2 regions of the Amycolatopsis sulphurea genome follow, and region 1 is predicted to be linked to the other one. Evidence: riboswitches for the same ligand, from Rfam matches in the RefSeq annotation. Region 1 holds a riboswitch; the other holds the start of a gene.
The links. A riboswitch is a leader RNA that binds a small molecule or an ion and turns the genes downstream of it on or off. The one in region 1 is predicted to bind cobalamin.

Region 1 (7,861 bases):
GTAGCCGGAGATCTTGGCCTTGGTGAAGGCCGGCTGGATGAACCCGCGCTGCCGCTTGTGCGTCGTGACGCTGCAGGTACCGACCCCATCGCCGAGGATCACCCGCATCTTGTCGATGAACTCGCCGCCCTTGTCGAATTCCCGGGGCTTGTGCAGCACCTCCTGGACGACGTCGTGGGTCGCCGCCAGGTAGGCGGTGCTCCGGCCCAGTCGCACCCGCACCAGATCGCCTTGCCGGCGCAGGTCCGGCAGGTAGGTGAGCGGGTCCCGGAAGATCTGGACGGCGTTGCCGAGGAAGGGCACCTTCCCGGGGGCGTCGCCCAGCCGGTAGTGGGTGTTCTGTTCCGTGCTGGTCATGGCCGGACTCCGAATCCTGTGCTGATCGCCGAGCGGCTGCTGTCTATGTGCTGCCTTCGCGGGAACGAGCCTGATCAGATGGGGTAGATGCGGCGCTGGGGATGTCGATGCGTCCGGCGGTGGCCGGGTACACCGGGTTCCAGTGACGTCCGGGTGGGGTATGGGATCAGCCGCACGTCGGCTCACGCTAGAACAATCGGCCGGTACCGCCATGGTCCATGTGTCGCAGTTCACTTTCCCCAGAGGATCTGTGAACTTATGGGCAGGAGGATCAGTATGAACGGGCCGATGAGTGCGACATCTTTGGACATGTCGCACTACTTGTGTTATAAGCGCTGCGGGCGATCGGTCGAGTGTCCGGAGTGGACTACTCGAGGTACATGTGCACGCAGTCACCGCAGTCCTGGTAGCCGACCTTGCGGTACATCGTGCCGACGCCCTCGTTCGCCGGAGTGAGGAACGCGAACCCGGCGCCGCGCTCGTGCACGCTCCGCAGGGTGTCGGCAAAGTCGGCGTGAGGGGCCCTGCGCAGACGGCGGAGGTCTGTGAAGGGGCCCTTCACGGACTCTGAGTCTGTGAAGGGCCCCTTCACAGACCCGGGACAGGGCTGGCGCACAGTGCGAGGTGGTCGCGCGCCTCGAACACCTCCGCTTCGCCTGCTGCCGGGCGTAATCGATCGAGATGGCAGGTGTCGTCGATGATGACGCGGCAGCCACGGCTCTCTCTGCTGATCACGGTCCTCGACCAACTTTGCCGGGACATGTGCACGCAGTCACCGCAGTCCTGGTAGCCGACCTTGCGGTACATCGTGCCGACGCCCTCGTTCGCCGGAGTGAGGAACGCGAACCCGGCGCCGCGCTCGTGCACGCTCCTGGTGAGCCGTGCGGTGACGGCCGCCGCGAGGCCGCGCCGGCGAAACGGCCCGGCTACCGCGATCCCGGCCACTTCGCTGATGCCGCAAACGATCTCCAGCGCCACCCCGCCGCCGGCGATCTCGCCGCTCACGCAGTCCTGCGCGAGCAGGTGGAGGTCTTCGCGCGTCTGGGCCACCTCGGTGTCGGAGACCTCCGGTCCCGCACCGTACGCGACGTTCTGCATCGACCGCAGCCGCCGCCGGTCGGCGTCCGATTCCGGTTCCCGCAGCCGGAATCCGGGCGGCGCCGGCCGGTCGACGAACCCGGCGGGAGTGCAGGTCATCAACGGGATCCGGCGCTCCAGCCGGTATCCGGCCGAAGTCAGCGCCGTCTCCAGGGCGGGCGCCACCTCGGTGAAGAACTCCAGCCGTGGCAAGAGATCCCGGTCGCGATACGCGGCGGTCAGCTCGGTCAGCTCGGTCAGCTCGGCCGGGGACGGCTCGGCGCCCTCGTCCGGGATCGCGTAGTTGAGCATCGGATTGCTGCTCTCGCGGGAAAAAGTCGCGAGGAACGGTCCGATCCGTTCGGTGTCCCGGCCGCGAGGTGCGGTCGTACGGACATAAGCCTGAATGGCAGACATGCGGAAGAAACCCTTTCGGGCGAAGGAATGCAGGACGCGGCGACGCTCGGGCACGGTGCGTGCGCGAACGGCGGGCTTATTCGCGTCAGGCCGGACCTCGGCCGACGCGGGCCGTGGCGGCGAACATAGGCATTCCTTCGTCCGAAACGGGTACTGCGTTCAGTCTGCCGGTAGGCGCAACCGGATTTTCACGGCTGTTCCGGGTGGCTGAGCCCGGCGTACCGGGCGCTGGACGCGGGACGGCTGCTGTGCAGCTGGATCGGGGCCACGCAGACGGTCCGCCGCAGCTGCTCCGGGATCGCCGGCACCGGCTGATCCAGCCGCCGCCACCCGGGCCGGGTCGCGGCCGCGCCGAGTACCGCACCCAGCGTGTTCAGCAGCACGTCGTCGGTCGAGGTGACCCGGCCGTTGTGGAGCACGAACTGGGTCGCCTCCACCAGCACGGACAGAACCAGCGCGAGAAGGGCGATCCGGCCGGCCGAGCGCAGCCGGGGCACCCGCAGCGGCACCAGCGCGGCCAGCGGCAGCAGCAGGAACAGGTTGCCGAGCACCTGCCACAGCGAGCCTCCGTCGGCGTACGCCTCGGCGAGATCGGCGCCGGGCATCAGGTCCAGCGTGCTGCTGTGGCTGTCGCCGACCGGCATCGTGACCAGGATCAGCACCAGCGCGGCGAGCGTCACGATCAGCACGTCCGCCCCGGCGGTCGCGGAAGCGCGGGCCAGGCTGACACCGGCTCTTCGCCGCCGGCGGACGGTGAGCAACGGCCAGCACAGCATCGCGTACGGCAGCGCGATGGCTGTGGCCGGAATGATCCCCCAGAAAGCGCGCAGCAGAGCACCCATGCGCTTCCCTTCTCGAACCCCTCGGCGAACCGCTTGTTTCCTGCTCCAAGGTCACCATTGCGACGCGGGATCCGCCAGACACACAGGGTGACCCGCCCTATTCGGTGAATCCTTCGGTGGCGGGAAACGGGATCCCGTGCATGGGGTGTCCATAGTGGATCGGAAGAGTCACGCTCCACAAGGGACGATCGAGGGTTATCGGCCGGTCAGCGCGCGTACACGGTCGACGATCCACGCCAGGTGCACACCCCTGCGCACATCACACGGGTGCGTGGAAATTCCGCTGGATACCATGGCCGCGAAATCATCCAGCAGTGCGGTATACGACTCGGCGGCAGTACCCGACCGGCTAAACCTCCGGTAGCCGTGCTCGCCGTACACCGCGACCTCCGCTACGGTCGGTTGCACCGGCAGCCGCAGGGTGAGCGTCGCGGTGCTGGTCGCCCCGTTCTCGTGGGCCAGCAACACATGCCAGAGATCTTCCGCGCCGCGGTGCGCGGCGAGCACCTCGGTGATCGGGCCGAGCGCGGCGTCGAGCAGATCGAACGCGTGCGGTCCGATGTCCGCGAGTGCACCGCCCGACGGGTCTTGCCGCCACGCCGAGCCGGCGTACTGACCGCCGAGCAACGCGCCGGACAGCCAGCGCGCGCCGCCGCCTCGCCAGCCGCCGGCCTGGTTGATTCCGTCGAGCCAGTCGCGGGTCTCCTGTGCGAAACGCAGCGTGAGCATCACCAGCGACGCGACTCCGGCTTCGGTGACCGCGTCGGCCAGCCGCCGCGCGCCGGGCAGGTCGGCGGCGATCGGCTTCTCCAGGATCAGGTGCTTGCCCGCTGCTGCGGCGCGCGGTGCGATCTCTGCCTGCACGGCCGGTGGCACCGCGAAAGCGATCGCGTCGACCTGGTCGAACAGCTCGTCGATGCGGCCGGCGGCCACGGTGTCGTAGGTCTCCGCGAGCGACTGCGCGGCCTCCGGGCGGCGGCTCCACACTGCACTGAGCACGGTGCTCGGATGCTCGGCCAGCCCGGGTGCGTGCACCCTGGCCGCCCACGGACCGGTTCCGACGAGGCCGACGCGCAGCTGTCCGGATTCCACGTCCGGAAGTGTAGGTGTGGCCGCGGTCGCTTCCGAAGAGTGCCTGAGGTGGGTTAACGTCGACGAGTTCTACGCCACGAACGGGGGAAGCCGGTGGGATTCCGGCGCTGGCCCGCAACCGTGAGCGGCCCCTTCGCCGGGCCGCGAGCCGGATCGCCCGCCGTGGCCCGATCGATGCGAGGTTCATCTGACATGCGGTTCACACACGCGCGCCACTGGGGGCGAGTCCTCGCCGGGTGCGTACTTCTGATCGGTACCGGGCTGAGCGGCGCCGCGCCCGCCTCGGCGACCGTGCCCGGCAAGGGCACCGCCGGGTACTGCCCGGACGAAAACGGGGTCACCGTGATCGTCGACTTCCAGGGTCTGGGCGGGGACCCGCTCATCCGCTGCGCTACGGGGCCGCAGGAGAACGGGCTCACTGCGCTGCAGAACGCCGGGCTGGAGCTGGCCGGTTCGGGCAAGTACGGGCTGGCCCTGCTGTGCAAGATCGAGAACAAGCCCGCGGACCAGGCCTGCACCGGAATGCCGCCGGAGAACGCCACCTGGAGCTTCTGGACCGCCACCAACGGCGGCAAATGGGAGTCGAGCCAGGTCGGCGTGCAGGGCTGGAAGCCGCCTGCGGGCAGTTTCGAGGGCTGGTCCTTCGCGATCGGCAAGTCCTACACCGACTACCCGCCGCCGCGGACCGCCCCGGTGCGCAAGGCGAACGATCCCGCGCCCGCCGCCGAATCGTCCACTTCGGACAGCGGTTTCCCGTGGGGACTGGTCGTGGGCATCGTGGTCGTCGTGCTGATCGCGGTGGCCGGGGTGGTCACCGCGATCCGGCGCCGGCGTGGTGCGGCCTAGTCCGCGGGCGCTGCATCCCGGCGCGTGGTGGGTGTGGGCGCTCGCGCTCGCGGTCATCGCGAGCCGGACCACGAACCCGCTGCTGCTCGGGCTGGTGCTCGCGGTGGCCGGGTTCGTCGTGGTCGCCCGGCGTGGCGACGCGCCGTGGGCGCTGGCGTTCCGGATGTACGCACTGGTCGCCGCGGTCATCCTGATCTCGCGGGTGCTGTTCCGGATCCTGATCGGCGGCGAGGACGGCGGGCACGTGCTGTTCACCCTGCCTCGGATTCCGCTGCCCGCCGCGGCCGCCGGGATCGAGCTGCTCGGCCCCACGTCGGCCGAGGAGCTGCTCGGCGGCTTCTACGACGGCCTGCGGCTGGCCACGATCGTGCTCTGTGTCGGCGCCGCGAACGCGCTGGCGAACCCGAAACGCCTGCTGAAAGCGGTGCCGGCGGCGTTGTATGAAGTGGGCACGGCGGTCACCGTCGCGTTGTCCGTGGCACCGCAGCTGGTGGAAAGCGTGCACCGGGTACGGCGTGCGCGAAGGTTGCGGGCCGGGCGGACCCGTGGCCTGCGTTTCGTAAAGGGGATCTTCGTGCCGGTGCTGGCCGATGCGATGGACCGGTCGTTGCAGCTGGCGGCGGCCATGGATTCCCGGGGCTACGGCCGTCGCGGCTACCTCGGACGGCAGGTCCGCGTGCTGATCGCGGTCTGTGTGCTCGCCGGGCTGGCCGGGGTCGCCGTCGGGGTGTACGGCGTGCTGGACGGCTCCTCGTCCTGGCTCGGCGTGCCGATGCTGGTCGCCGGGCTCTTCGTGGCTGCCACCGGTTTCGTGCTCGGCGGACGCCGGGTGCGGCGGACGACTTATCGGCCTGATCCGTGGCGGTTGCCGGAAACGCTGGTCGCGCTATGCGGGGTGGCCGGGTGCGTGCTCGTGCTGGTGGCCGAGCCGGTTTCGCTGGCCACCCCAGCGTCGCCGCCGACGTGGCCGGAGCTGCCCTTGCTGCCCGCGCTCGCGGTGCTCGTCTGTGTGCTTCCCGCTTGGCTCGCGCCGCGCCCGGCGCTCGTCGCGGAGGTGGTCCGATGATCGAGTTCTCGAACGTCGGGATCACTTACCAGGGTGCCGCCCGGCCGGTGTTCACCGATCTCACCTTCGAGGTCGAAGAGGGCGAGCTGTGCCTGGTGGCCGGCCGCACTGGAGTCGGTAAGTCGACTTTGCTCGGGGTGATGAACGGGCTGGTGCCGCACTTCACCGGCGGGCGGCTCACCGGGGCCGTGCGGGTGGCCGGGCGGTCCACCGCCGAGCATCCGCCGAGGGAGCTGGCCGAGGTGGTCGGCGTGGTGGGGCAGGACCCGCTGGCCGGGTTCGTCACCGACACCGTCGAGGAGGAGCTGGCCTACGCCATGGAGCAGCTGGCCGTGCCGCCCGAGGTGATGCGTAAACGGGTCGAGGAGACGCTGGATCTGCTCGGCATCGCGGAGCTGCGTGATCGTCCACTTCGGACACTGTCCGGCGGGCAGCAGCAGCGGGTGGCGATCGGCTCGGTGCTCACCGCGCACCCGGGGGTGCTGGTGCTCGACGAACCGACCTCGGCGCTGGACCCGACCGCCGCCGAGGAGGTGCTGGCCGCGATCACCCGGCTCGTACACGACCTCGGCACCACCGTCGTGGTCGCAGAGCACCGGATGGAACGCGTGGCCCAGTACGCCGACAGGCTGCTGTACCTGCCCGGCGACGGCACAGTGGTGTCCGGTCCGCCGTCGGAAGTGTTCGCGCACACCGATGTCGCGCCACCCATTGTGGAGCTTGGCCGGCTCGCGGATTGGTCGCCGTTGCCGCTGTCCGTACGCGACGCCCGTCGGAAGGCGCGCCCACTGCGTGAACAACTGGCTGGGCGACAGCCGGAGCGCGTACGTCAGCAGGCCGGCGAGCCGGTGCTCACCGCGCGCGGTGTTCGGGTCCGCTACGGCGGCGTACACGCCGTACGCGGCGTCGATTTGACGCTTCGGCGAGGCGAAGTAGTCGCACTGATGGGCCGCAACGGCTCGGGCAAGTCGTCACTGCTGTGGGCGTTGCAGGGCAGCGGACCACGCTCAGACGGCGCGGTCGACGTGCTCGGCGCAGACCCGAAGGCGTTGCGTGCGCGGGCGGCCCGAACGCGCGTCGGGCTGGTGCCGCAGAGCCCGGCCGACCTGCTGTACCTCGATTCCGTGGCCGCCGAATGCCGACAGGCCGACGTCGAATCCGAGGCCGCCGAGGGCACCGCCCGGAAGCTGCTCGACCGGCTCGTGCCGGGTGTCGACGGCGCAGCGAACCCTCGTGACCTCTCCGAAGGACAACGGCTCGCGCTTGTACTGGCCGTGCAGCTGGCCGCCGCGCCGCCGGTGCTGCTACTCGACGAGCCGACCCGCGGTCTGGACTACCCGGCGAAGCAGCACTTCGCCGTCGAGTTGGCCGCGCTGGCCGGTGAGGGGCACGCGGTCCTGCTCGCGACGCACGACGTCGAGTTCGTCGCGGCCGCCGCGGACCGGGTCGTCGTACTCGCCGAGGGGGAGGTGGTCGCCGACGGGCCGACTGCCGACGTCGTGGTCTCCTCGCCCGCGTTCGCGCCGCAAGTGGCGAAGATCCTCGCGCCGGAGCCATGGCTGACCGTGGACGAGGTCGCGAAGGCGCTCTCGTGACGGACTTCCTCGGCCCGGCTGTCCGCCTTCGCCACCGCAGCGCGCTGGTGCTGACCGTCGCGGTCGTCGCCGGGCTCGCGATGTTCTGCTGGCCCCTGCTCTCCCGCAGCGGCGTCGGGACGTCGGCGCACACCACCGACGCTCCGTTCGTCTTCCTGGTCACGCTGCCGGTGCTGATCCTGATCGTGCTCGCCGAGCTGTCCAGCGGCGGGCTGGACGCCAAAGCGCTCGCGCTGCTGGGCGTGCTGTCCGCTGTGGACGCCGCGCTCCGGCCGCTCGGCGCGGGCACCGGCGGGATCGAGCTGGTGTTCTTCCTGCTCGTACTGGCCGGCCGGGTGTTCGGCCCTGGTTTCGGCTTCGTGCTCGGCTCGACCTCGCTGTTCGCCTCGGCGCTGCTCACCGGCGGCGTCGGCCCGTGGCTGCCGTTCCAGATGCTGGCCTCATCGCTGGTCGGGCTGGGCGCCGGGCTGCTGCCCGGCCGGGTCCGCGGCCGGTGGGAGATCGCCTTGCTGGCCGGCTACGGCGTGCTGGCCGCCTATTTCTACGGGCTGGCGATGAGCATGTTCACC
Region 2 (7,861 bases), 2.8 Mb from region 1:
CCCGGTGGGCCATCGAGACCAGCTACCGCGAACTCAAAAACACCCTCGGTATCGACCACTTCGAAGGCCGCACCTGGCCAGGCTGGCACCGCCACGTCACGCTCGTCACCGCGGCCTTGCTGTTCCTCACCGAATACCGCGCCCGCACACTAAAAAACGCGGCCCCGGCCTGACACTCGGACAGGTCGCCCTGCTCCTGCAGAACCTGCTCACGTGCTGGACCGGGGCCTGCGCCCTCTGCCAACGAGAACTACCCCCATAACAAAGCCCTATCAGAGTCCGTGAAGGGACCCTTCACAGCCTTCAAGTCCGCATGGGGACAAGCGTGGCAGCAAGGGCGGGGTGGGGGCCATCGTGGCGGCTGTGAAGTGTTGTGCAGGTTTCCCGGGGGCTTGTAATAGTTGTTAAAGTCGGGGGATGGAGAAGGTGTACGCCGGTGCGCGGGTGCGGCAGCTGCGGGAGGACCGTTCCCTTTCGCAGTCCGAATTGGCCAGGGCGCTCGGCATCTCGCCCAGTTACGTCAACCAGCTGGAACACAACGGCCGCCCGCTCACCCTCGCCGTGCTGCTGAAGCTCACCGGGCAGTTCGGGGTGGACGCGGAGTTCTTCGCCGCGCAGGACACCGCGCGTCTCGTCGCCGACGTGCGGGAAGTGTTCGCCGACGACACTCTCGACGGAGCGGTCTCGCCCGGCGCGGTGGACGAGCTGACCACGAAACTGCCCGACGTCGCGCGGATGGTGGTCGCGCTGCACCGGCGTTACCGGGAATCGGTGGAGAACATCGCCGCGCTCACCGCGGAGCAGGGCATGGACCAGACCGCCGCGCAGCAGCCGCACGAACAGGTGCGTGATTGGTTTTACACCCGTAATAACCACGTCGCGGCGCTCGACCGCAGTGCCGAAGAGCTGTCCGCGCATCTGAGGCTGCGTCCCGGCGAGGTGCGTTCGGGGCTGATCACCGCGTTGCAGGACCGGCACGGCGTCCGGGTGGTCAGCGAGCCGCTGGGTACCGGACGGCACGAATTCGACGGCCGCCGCAAGGTGTTGCGGCTCGCGCCCGCGTTGCGGCCGGGGCAGGCCGCGTTCCGGCTCGCCTCGGAGCTGGCGATGCTGGAATCAGGAGACGAGATCACGCGGCTGGCCGAGCGGGCCGGGTTCGGCGACGAGACCGCCCGGCGGCTGCTGCGCATCGGGCTGGCGAACTACTACGCGGGCGCGCTGGTGTTGCCGTATCGGGTTTTCCTGGGCGCGGCCGAACGGCTGCGCTACGACGTCACCCTGCTGTCCGGCGAGTTCGGCGTGGGCTTTGAAACGGTCTGCCACCGGCTGTCCACATTGCAGCGTCGCGGTGCACGCGGCGTGCCGTTCTCCTTCGTGCGGGTGGACCGCGCGGGCAACATCTCGAAACGCCAGTCCGCCACCGGGTTCCACTTCTCCCGGGTCGGCGGCTCGTGTCCACTGTGGATAGTCTACGAGGCGTTCGCCGCGCCCGGCCGGATCCTCACCCAGATCGCCGAGCTGCCGGACGGCAAGAAGTACTTCTGGCTCGCCCGCACGGTCACCGGCAGCACCGGCGGGCACGGCGAACCGGGCAAGACCTTCGCCATCGGGCTCGGCTGCGAACTGCGGCACGCCGTGCGCCTGGTCTACTCCGACGGGCTGGCGCTGGGCGCCGGCGCCGCGGTGACCCCGATCGGGATGGGCTGCAAGGTGTGCGAACGCCCGGCCTGCCCGCAGCGGGCGTTCCCGGCGATCGGCCGGCCGCTGCGGGTGGACGAGCACGCCAGCGGGGTGCTGCCCTACCCGCCGGCGCCGTGACCGCGCGATGAGGGCTGCGCCACTCTCGACATAGTAGGACTTCCTACTTTATGGTGTCACCAAGGTCCACGGTGCAGGGAAGTCCGGTGCGAATCCGGCGCGGTCCCGCCACTGTGACCGGGGAGCGGTCCCCGAGGCAAGGCCACTGGCGCGAGCCGGGAAGGCCGGGGCGCCGCAGATCCGGGAGCCAGGATACCGGCTGTGGACGTCCGTGTTCGTCCACGAGGATGGAGCAGAACGCATGCGGATTCTTCCTGCCTGCGCGAACGCCGCCGGTCCACCCCAGGTGCCCCGGTAGCGCCGCCGCGCCCGTCCGGCGGGCGCGGCAGCGGTGGCGTGCCCGGTGCCTGCCGTGCCGGGGCCGTGCGCTGTGACGGGCCGATCGGCGCCCGGGCAGTGGTGTGCGGTCCCCGGTGCCCGGGGTGACCGCGCTCGTCATCCGGTGCCTGCGCCCTGCCGGTCGTCGCGGCTCGCTGCCGTGCGCCCCGGCCTCCTCCTGCGTGCTTTCCGAAAGGCTGATCATGATCCCCGAACTCACCCACTTCATCGGAGGCAAGCCGATCCCCGGCACCTCCGGGCGGTTCTCCGACGTCTTCGACCCCAGCACCGGCGCGGTGCAGGCACGAGTACCGCTGGCCTCCGTCGATGAGGTCGCCGCCGCGGTGGACATCGCCGTCGAAGGGCAGCGGGAATGGGCGCGGTGGAACCCGCAGCGGCGCGCCCGGGTGCTGATGCGCTTCCTCGACCTGGTGCGCCACGGCGAGGACAGCCTCGCGCAGCTGCTGTCGTCCGAGCACGGCAAGACCGTCGCCGACGCGCACGGCGACATCCAGCGCGGGCTCGAAGTGGTCGAGTTCGCGCTCGGTATCCCGCACCTGCTCAAGGGCGAGTACAGCGACAGCGCGGGCACCGGCATCGACGTCTACTCGATGCGGCAGCCGCTCGGCGTGGTCGCCGGGATCACCCCGTTCAACTTCCCGGCGATGATCCCGCTGTGGAAGGCCGCGCCGGCGATCGCCTGCGGCAACGCGTTCGTGCTCAAGCCGTCCGAGCGGGACCCGTCCGTGCCGCTGCGGCTGGCGGAGCTGTTCCTCAAGGCCGGTCTGCCGCCGGGCGTGTTCTCGGTGGTCAACGGCGACAAGGAGGCGGTCGACGCGCTCCTGACCGAGCCCCGGGTGCAGGCGGTCGGTTTCGTCGGGTCGTCCGACATCGCGCAGTACGTGTACGCCACCGCGGCCGCGCACGGCAAGCGGGCGCAGTGCTTCGGCGGTGCGAAGAACCACATGATCGTGATGCCCGACGCCGATCTCGACCAGGTCGTGGACGCGTTGGTCGGCGCCGGTTACGGGTCCGCGGGGGAGCGGTGCATGGCGATCTCGGTCGCCGTCCCGGTCGGCGAGGCCACCGCGGACGCACTCGTCGAGCGGCTCGCCGAACGGGTGCGGAACCTGAAGGTCGGCCCGGCGCTGGCCGAGACGTCCGACTTCGGGCCGCTGGTCACCGCCGCGGCCGCACAGCGTGCCCGGGATTACGTCCGCGTCGGCGTGGCGGAGGGCGCCGAACTGGTGGTGGACGGCCGCGACCTGACCGTGCCCGGTCACGAGAACGGCTTCTTCCTGGGCGGCTGCCTGTTCGACCGGGTCACCCCGGACATGCGGATCTACCGGGAGGAGATCTTCGGCCCGGTCCTTTCGATCGTGCGGGCCGACACGTACGAGGAGGCCCTGCGGCTGCCGAGCGAGCACGAATACGGCAACGGCGTCGCGATCTTCACCCGCGACGGCGACACCGCGCGGGACTTCACCTCGCGCGTCGACACCGGCATGGTCGGGGTGAACGTGCCCATTCCGGTGCCGATCGCCTACCATACCTTCGGCGGCTGGAAGCGGTCCGGCTTCGGCGACCTCAATCAGCACGGCCCGGACTCGATCCGCTTCTACACCAAGACGAAGACGGTCACCTCGCGCTGGCCGTCCGGCATCAAGGAAGACGCCTCCTTCGTCATCCCGACGATGGACTGAGGCCCGCCATGCATCTCACCGACGAACAGCGTGCGGTACGCCAGACGGCGGCGGAGTTCGCCGCGGAGCATCTGGCCCCGCACGCGGTGGACTGGGACCGGAACCGGCATTTCCCGGTCGACGTGCTGCGCAAGGCGGCGCAACTCGGGCTCGGCGGCCTGTACCTGCCCGAGGACGTCGGCGGCTCCGAGCTGGGCCGGTTCGACGGCGTGCTCGCCTTCGAGGCGCTGGCGACCGGCTGCCCGTCGATCGCCGCGTACATCTCGATCCACAACATGGTCACCGCGATGATCGACCGCTTCGGCGATACCGCGCAACGGCATCGGTACCTGCCCCGGATGTCCACAATGGAGGCTCTGGGCAGCTACTGCCTGACCGAGCCGGGCGCGGGTTCGGACGCGGCCGCGCTCACCACGAAGGCCCGCCGGGACGGCAGCGAGTACGTGCTGGACGGGGTCAAGCAGTTCATCTCCGGCGCGGGAACGGCCGAGGTGTACGTGGTGCTGGCCCGCACCGGCGGCCCCGGTGCGCGCGGGATCTCCGCGTTCATCGTGGAGCGGGACACCCCCGGTCTTTCCTTCGGCCCCAACGAAAGCAAGATGGGCTGGCACGCGCAGCCGACCCGGCAGGTGATTCTGGACGGAGTGCGGGTCCCGGAGAGCGCGCTGCTCGGCGAAGCCGGGAGCGGGTTCCGGGTCGCGATGGCGGCGCTGGACGGCGGGCGGCTGAACATCGCCGCGTGCTCGCTCGGCGGGGCGAAGACCGCGCTGGACAAGGCGGTTCGGCACCTCACCGAACGCAAAGCCTTCGGCAGCCCGCTTTCCGAGGCGCAGGCGCTGCAGTTCCGGCTTGCCGACATGCGCACCGAGCTGGAAGCGGCGCGGACCCTCCTGTGGCGCGCGGCCGACGCCTACGATCGGGGTGATCCGGAGGCGACCCCGTTGTCCGCGATGGCGAAGCGGTTCTGCACCGACACCGGGTTCGCCGTCGCGAACGAGGCGCTCCAGCTGCACGGGGGCTACGGCTACCTCACCGAATACGGCGTGGAGAAGATCGTGCGCGATCTGCGCGTGCACCAGATCCTGGAAGGGACCAACGAAATCATGCGGGTCATCATTTCCCGCCGGATGCTGCAGGAGGCCTCGTGAGTGAAGTCGAGTTCATCGTCCACAGCGGACTCGGCCGGATCACGCTGAACCGGCCACGCGCGCTCAACGCGCTGAACCACGAGATGGTCCGCGCCATCATCGCGCAGTTGCAGTCCTGGCGGGACGACGCCGGTGTCCGCGCGGTGCTGGTCGAGGGCGCCGGCGAGCGCGGCCTGTGCGCGGGCGGGGACATCCGGTCGATTTACGAGGACGCCAAGGCCGGCGGTACGGACTCGCTCGAGTTCTGGGCCGACGAGTACCGGATGAACGCGCTGATCGGCCGGTACCCGAAGCCGTACCTGGCGATCATGGACGGGATCGTGATGGGCGGTGGGGTCGGCGTTTCCGCGCACGGCAGCCACCGGGTGGTCACCGACCGGACCCGGCTGGCCATGCCGGAGGCCGGGATCGGTTTCGTGCCCGACGTCGGCGGCACCTATCTGCTCTCGCGTGCACCGGGTGAACTCGGCACGCACGTGGCGCTGACCGCAGGCAGTGTCAGCGGGGCGGATGCGATCCACTGTGGACTCGCCGACCACTACGTCCCGGCCGCCCGGCTCCCTGACCTGTTCGACGCACTGGCCACCCGGACCCCGGACGAGGCACTCGAACTCGTCGCGGAACCTCCGCCGCCGAGCGTGCTTGCCGAGGCGCGGGAGTGGATCGACCACTGCTACGCGGCCGAGACCGTGGAGGAGATCCTCGTCCGGTTGCAGGACGGCGGGGAGGCCGCCGTGGCCGCGGCCAAGGAGATCGAGGGCAAGTCGCCGACCTCGCTGAAGGTGACGCTGCGGGCGTTGCGCGAAGCCGCGCGGCTGCCGGACCTGCCGAGCGTGCTGAAGCAGGAGTACCGGATCTCGCACCACGCGTTCCGTTCCGCCGACTTCGCCGAGGGGGTGCGGGCGCAGATCATCGACAAGGACCGTTCGCCGCGCTGGTCCCCGGCGACGCTCGCGGAGGTGGGCGACGACCTCGTCGCCGCGTACTTCGAAGACCTGGGCAACGACGAACTGACCGGGGTGACGCCGCGATGACCGTCGCGTTTCTGGGGCTGGGCAACATGGGCGGCCCGATGGCCGCGAACCTGGTGGCCGCCGGCGAACAGGTGACCGGCTACGACCCGGTGGCCGAGGCCGCCGCCACGGCGGGCGAACGCGGGGTCACGGTGGTCTCCTCGCCGGCGGTTGCGGCCGAGGGGGCGTCGGTCGTGATCACCATGCTGCCCAGCGGGAAGCACGTCCTCGACCTGTACCGCGAGATCGTGCCCGCCGCCGCGCCGGGCACCCTGTTCCTGGACTGCTCGACGATCGAGGTCGCCGACGCGCGAGCGGCCGCCGAGCTGGCCGAACAGGCCGGGCACCTGGCCGTCGACGCCCCCGTCTCCGGTGGTGTAGTGGGAGCCCAGGCGGGCTCGCTCACGTTCATGATCGGCGGCCGGTCCGCTGCCTATGACGCGGCCGAGCCCTATCTGCGCCACCTCGGCGCCCGGTTCGTCCACTGTGGAGAGTCCGGAGCCGGGCAGGCGGCGAAGATCTGCAACAACCTGATCCTCGGCGTCTCGATGGTCGCGGTCAGCGAGGCTTTCGCGCTGGGGCAGCGGCTCGGGCTCACCGACCAGGCGTTGTTCGACGTCGCCTCCACGGCGTCCGGCCAATGCTGGGCGCTGACCACCAACTGCCCCGTGCCCGGCCCGGTGCCCACCAGCCCCGCGAACCGGGATTATCAGGGCGGGTTCGCCAGCGGCCTGATGCTCAAGGACCTGCGCTTGGCGCAAGCCGCCGCGGAGGCCACCGGCGCGGACACCGCACTGGCCCGGCACGCCACCGAGCTGTACGCCGGGTTCGTCGCCGAGGACGGCCCGGCCCGGGACTTCTCCGCCATCGTCACCACACTCCGGGAGCACGGATGACCGTTACCGTCGAACGCCCCGCGTCGCGGGTCGCGCTGATCACGCTGAACCGGCCGCAGGCGCTCAACGCGCTGAACCTGGAGACCATGCGCGAACTGACCACCGCGGCCGCCGAGCTGGACCGTTCGGCCGAGGTCGGCGCGATCGTGCTCACCGGCTCGGACCGGGCGTTCGCGGCCGGCGCCGACATCAAGGAAATGGCCTCGCGCACGTTCAGCGAGATGCATGCCGAGGATTGGTTCGCCGGCTGGGACGCGCTGACCCGCGTCCGCACCCCGCTGATCGCCGCCGTCGCCGGCCACGCCCTCGGCGGCGGCTGCGAACTCGCGATGATGTGCGACCTGCTGCTCGCCGCGGAATCCGCGCGATTCGGCCAGCCGGAGATCACCCTCGGCGTCATCCCCGGCATGGGCGGTTCCCAACGCCTGACCCGCGCGATTGGCAAGGCGAAGGCGATGGACCTGATCCTCACCGGCCGCACCATGCGCGCGGACGAGGCCGAGCGCTGCGGCCTGGTCTCCCGGGTGGTCCCGAACGAGCAGCTGCGCGCCGAAGCGATCGAGGTTGCCGCGAAGATCGCTTCGATGTCCCTCGTCGCGGCGCGGACTGCGAAGGAAGCGGTCAACCGTTCCTTCGAGAGCAGTCTGGCTGAGGGGGTGTTGTTCGAGCGGCGGGTGTTTCACGCGCTGTTCGCTACGGAGGATCAGAAGGAGGGGATGGCGGCCTTCACGGAGAAGCGGAAGCCGGACTTCCGGCACTGCTGATCTGGGGTTGCCCCGGCTCCGCCGCTCCGCTCGGCTTCTGTGCGGGGGTATCAAGGCTGTGAAGGGAACCTTCACGGACGCTGAGTCCGTGAAGGTTCCCTTCACAGCCGATGAACGCTGGCGCGTTGCCGGGGCGCGGTGTTTGGCGGGCGACTCGGGCGCCTCGGCTCGGTCCACCCGGGTCGTGATGCGCCGGTCTCG

Region 2: linked by a shared signal. The riboswitch ahead of ATK36_RS30520 (CoA-acylating methylmalonate-semialdehyde dehydrogenase) and the one ahead of ATK36_RS18270 (hypothetical protein) in region 1 are both predicted to bind cobalamin.

Annotation. Positions count from the first base shown of each region.
Region 1 covers NZ_PDJK01000002.1:2,596,339-2,604,199, forward strand. Annotated here, with positions in the region: gene ATK36_RS18245 (cytochrome P450) at 1-357, opposite strand, end outside; gene ATK36_RS18255 (GNAT family N-acetyltransferase) at 946-1,851, opposite strand; gene ATK36_RS18260 (VanZ family protein) at 2,040-2,693, opposite strand; gene ATK36_RS18265 (Gfo/Idh/MocA family protein) at 2,889-3,785, opposite strand; cobalamin riboswitch at 3,819-3,960, shown strand; gene ATK36_RS18270 (hypothetical protein) at 3,978-4,631, shown strand; gene ATK36_RS18275 (CbiQ family ECF transporter T component) at 4,618-5,697, shown strand; gene ATK36_RS18280 (ABC transporter ATP-binding protein) at 5,694-7,292, shown strand; gene ATK36_RS18285 (ECF transporter S component) at 7,289-7,861, shown strand, end outside.
Region 2 covers NZ_PDJK01000002.1:5,371,785-5,379,645, forward strand. Annotated here, with positions in the region: gene ATK36_RS30510 (IS701 family transposase) at 1-173, shown strand, start outside; gene ATK36_RS30515 (short-chain fatty acyl-CoA regulator family protein) at 418-1,818, shown strand; cobalamin riboswitch at 1,853-2,036, shown strand; gene ATK36_RS30520 (CoA-acylating methylmalonate-semialdehyde dehydrogenase) at 2,340-3,839, shown strand; gene ATK36_RS30525 (acyl-CoA dehydrogenase family protein) at 3,848-4,987, shown strand; gene ATK36_RS30530 (enoyl-CoA hydratase/isomerase family protein) at 4,984-6,021, shown strand; gene mmsB (3-hydroxyisobutyrate dehydrogenase) at 6,018-6,896, shown strand; gene ATK36_RS30540 (enoyl-CoA hydratase) at 6,893-7,660, shown strand.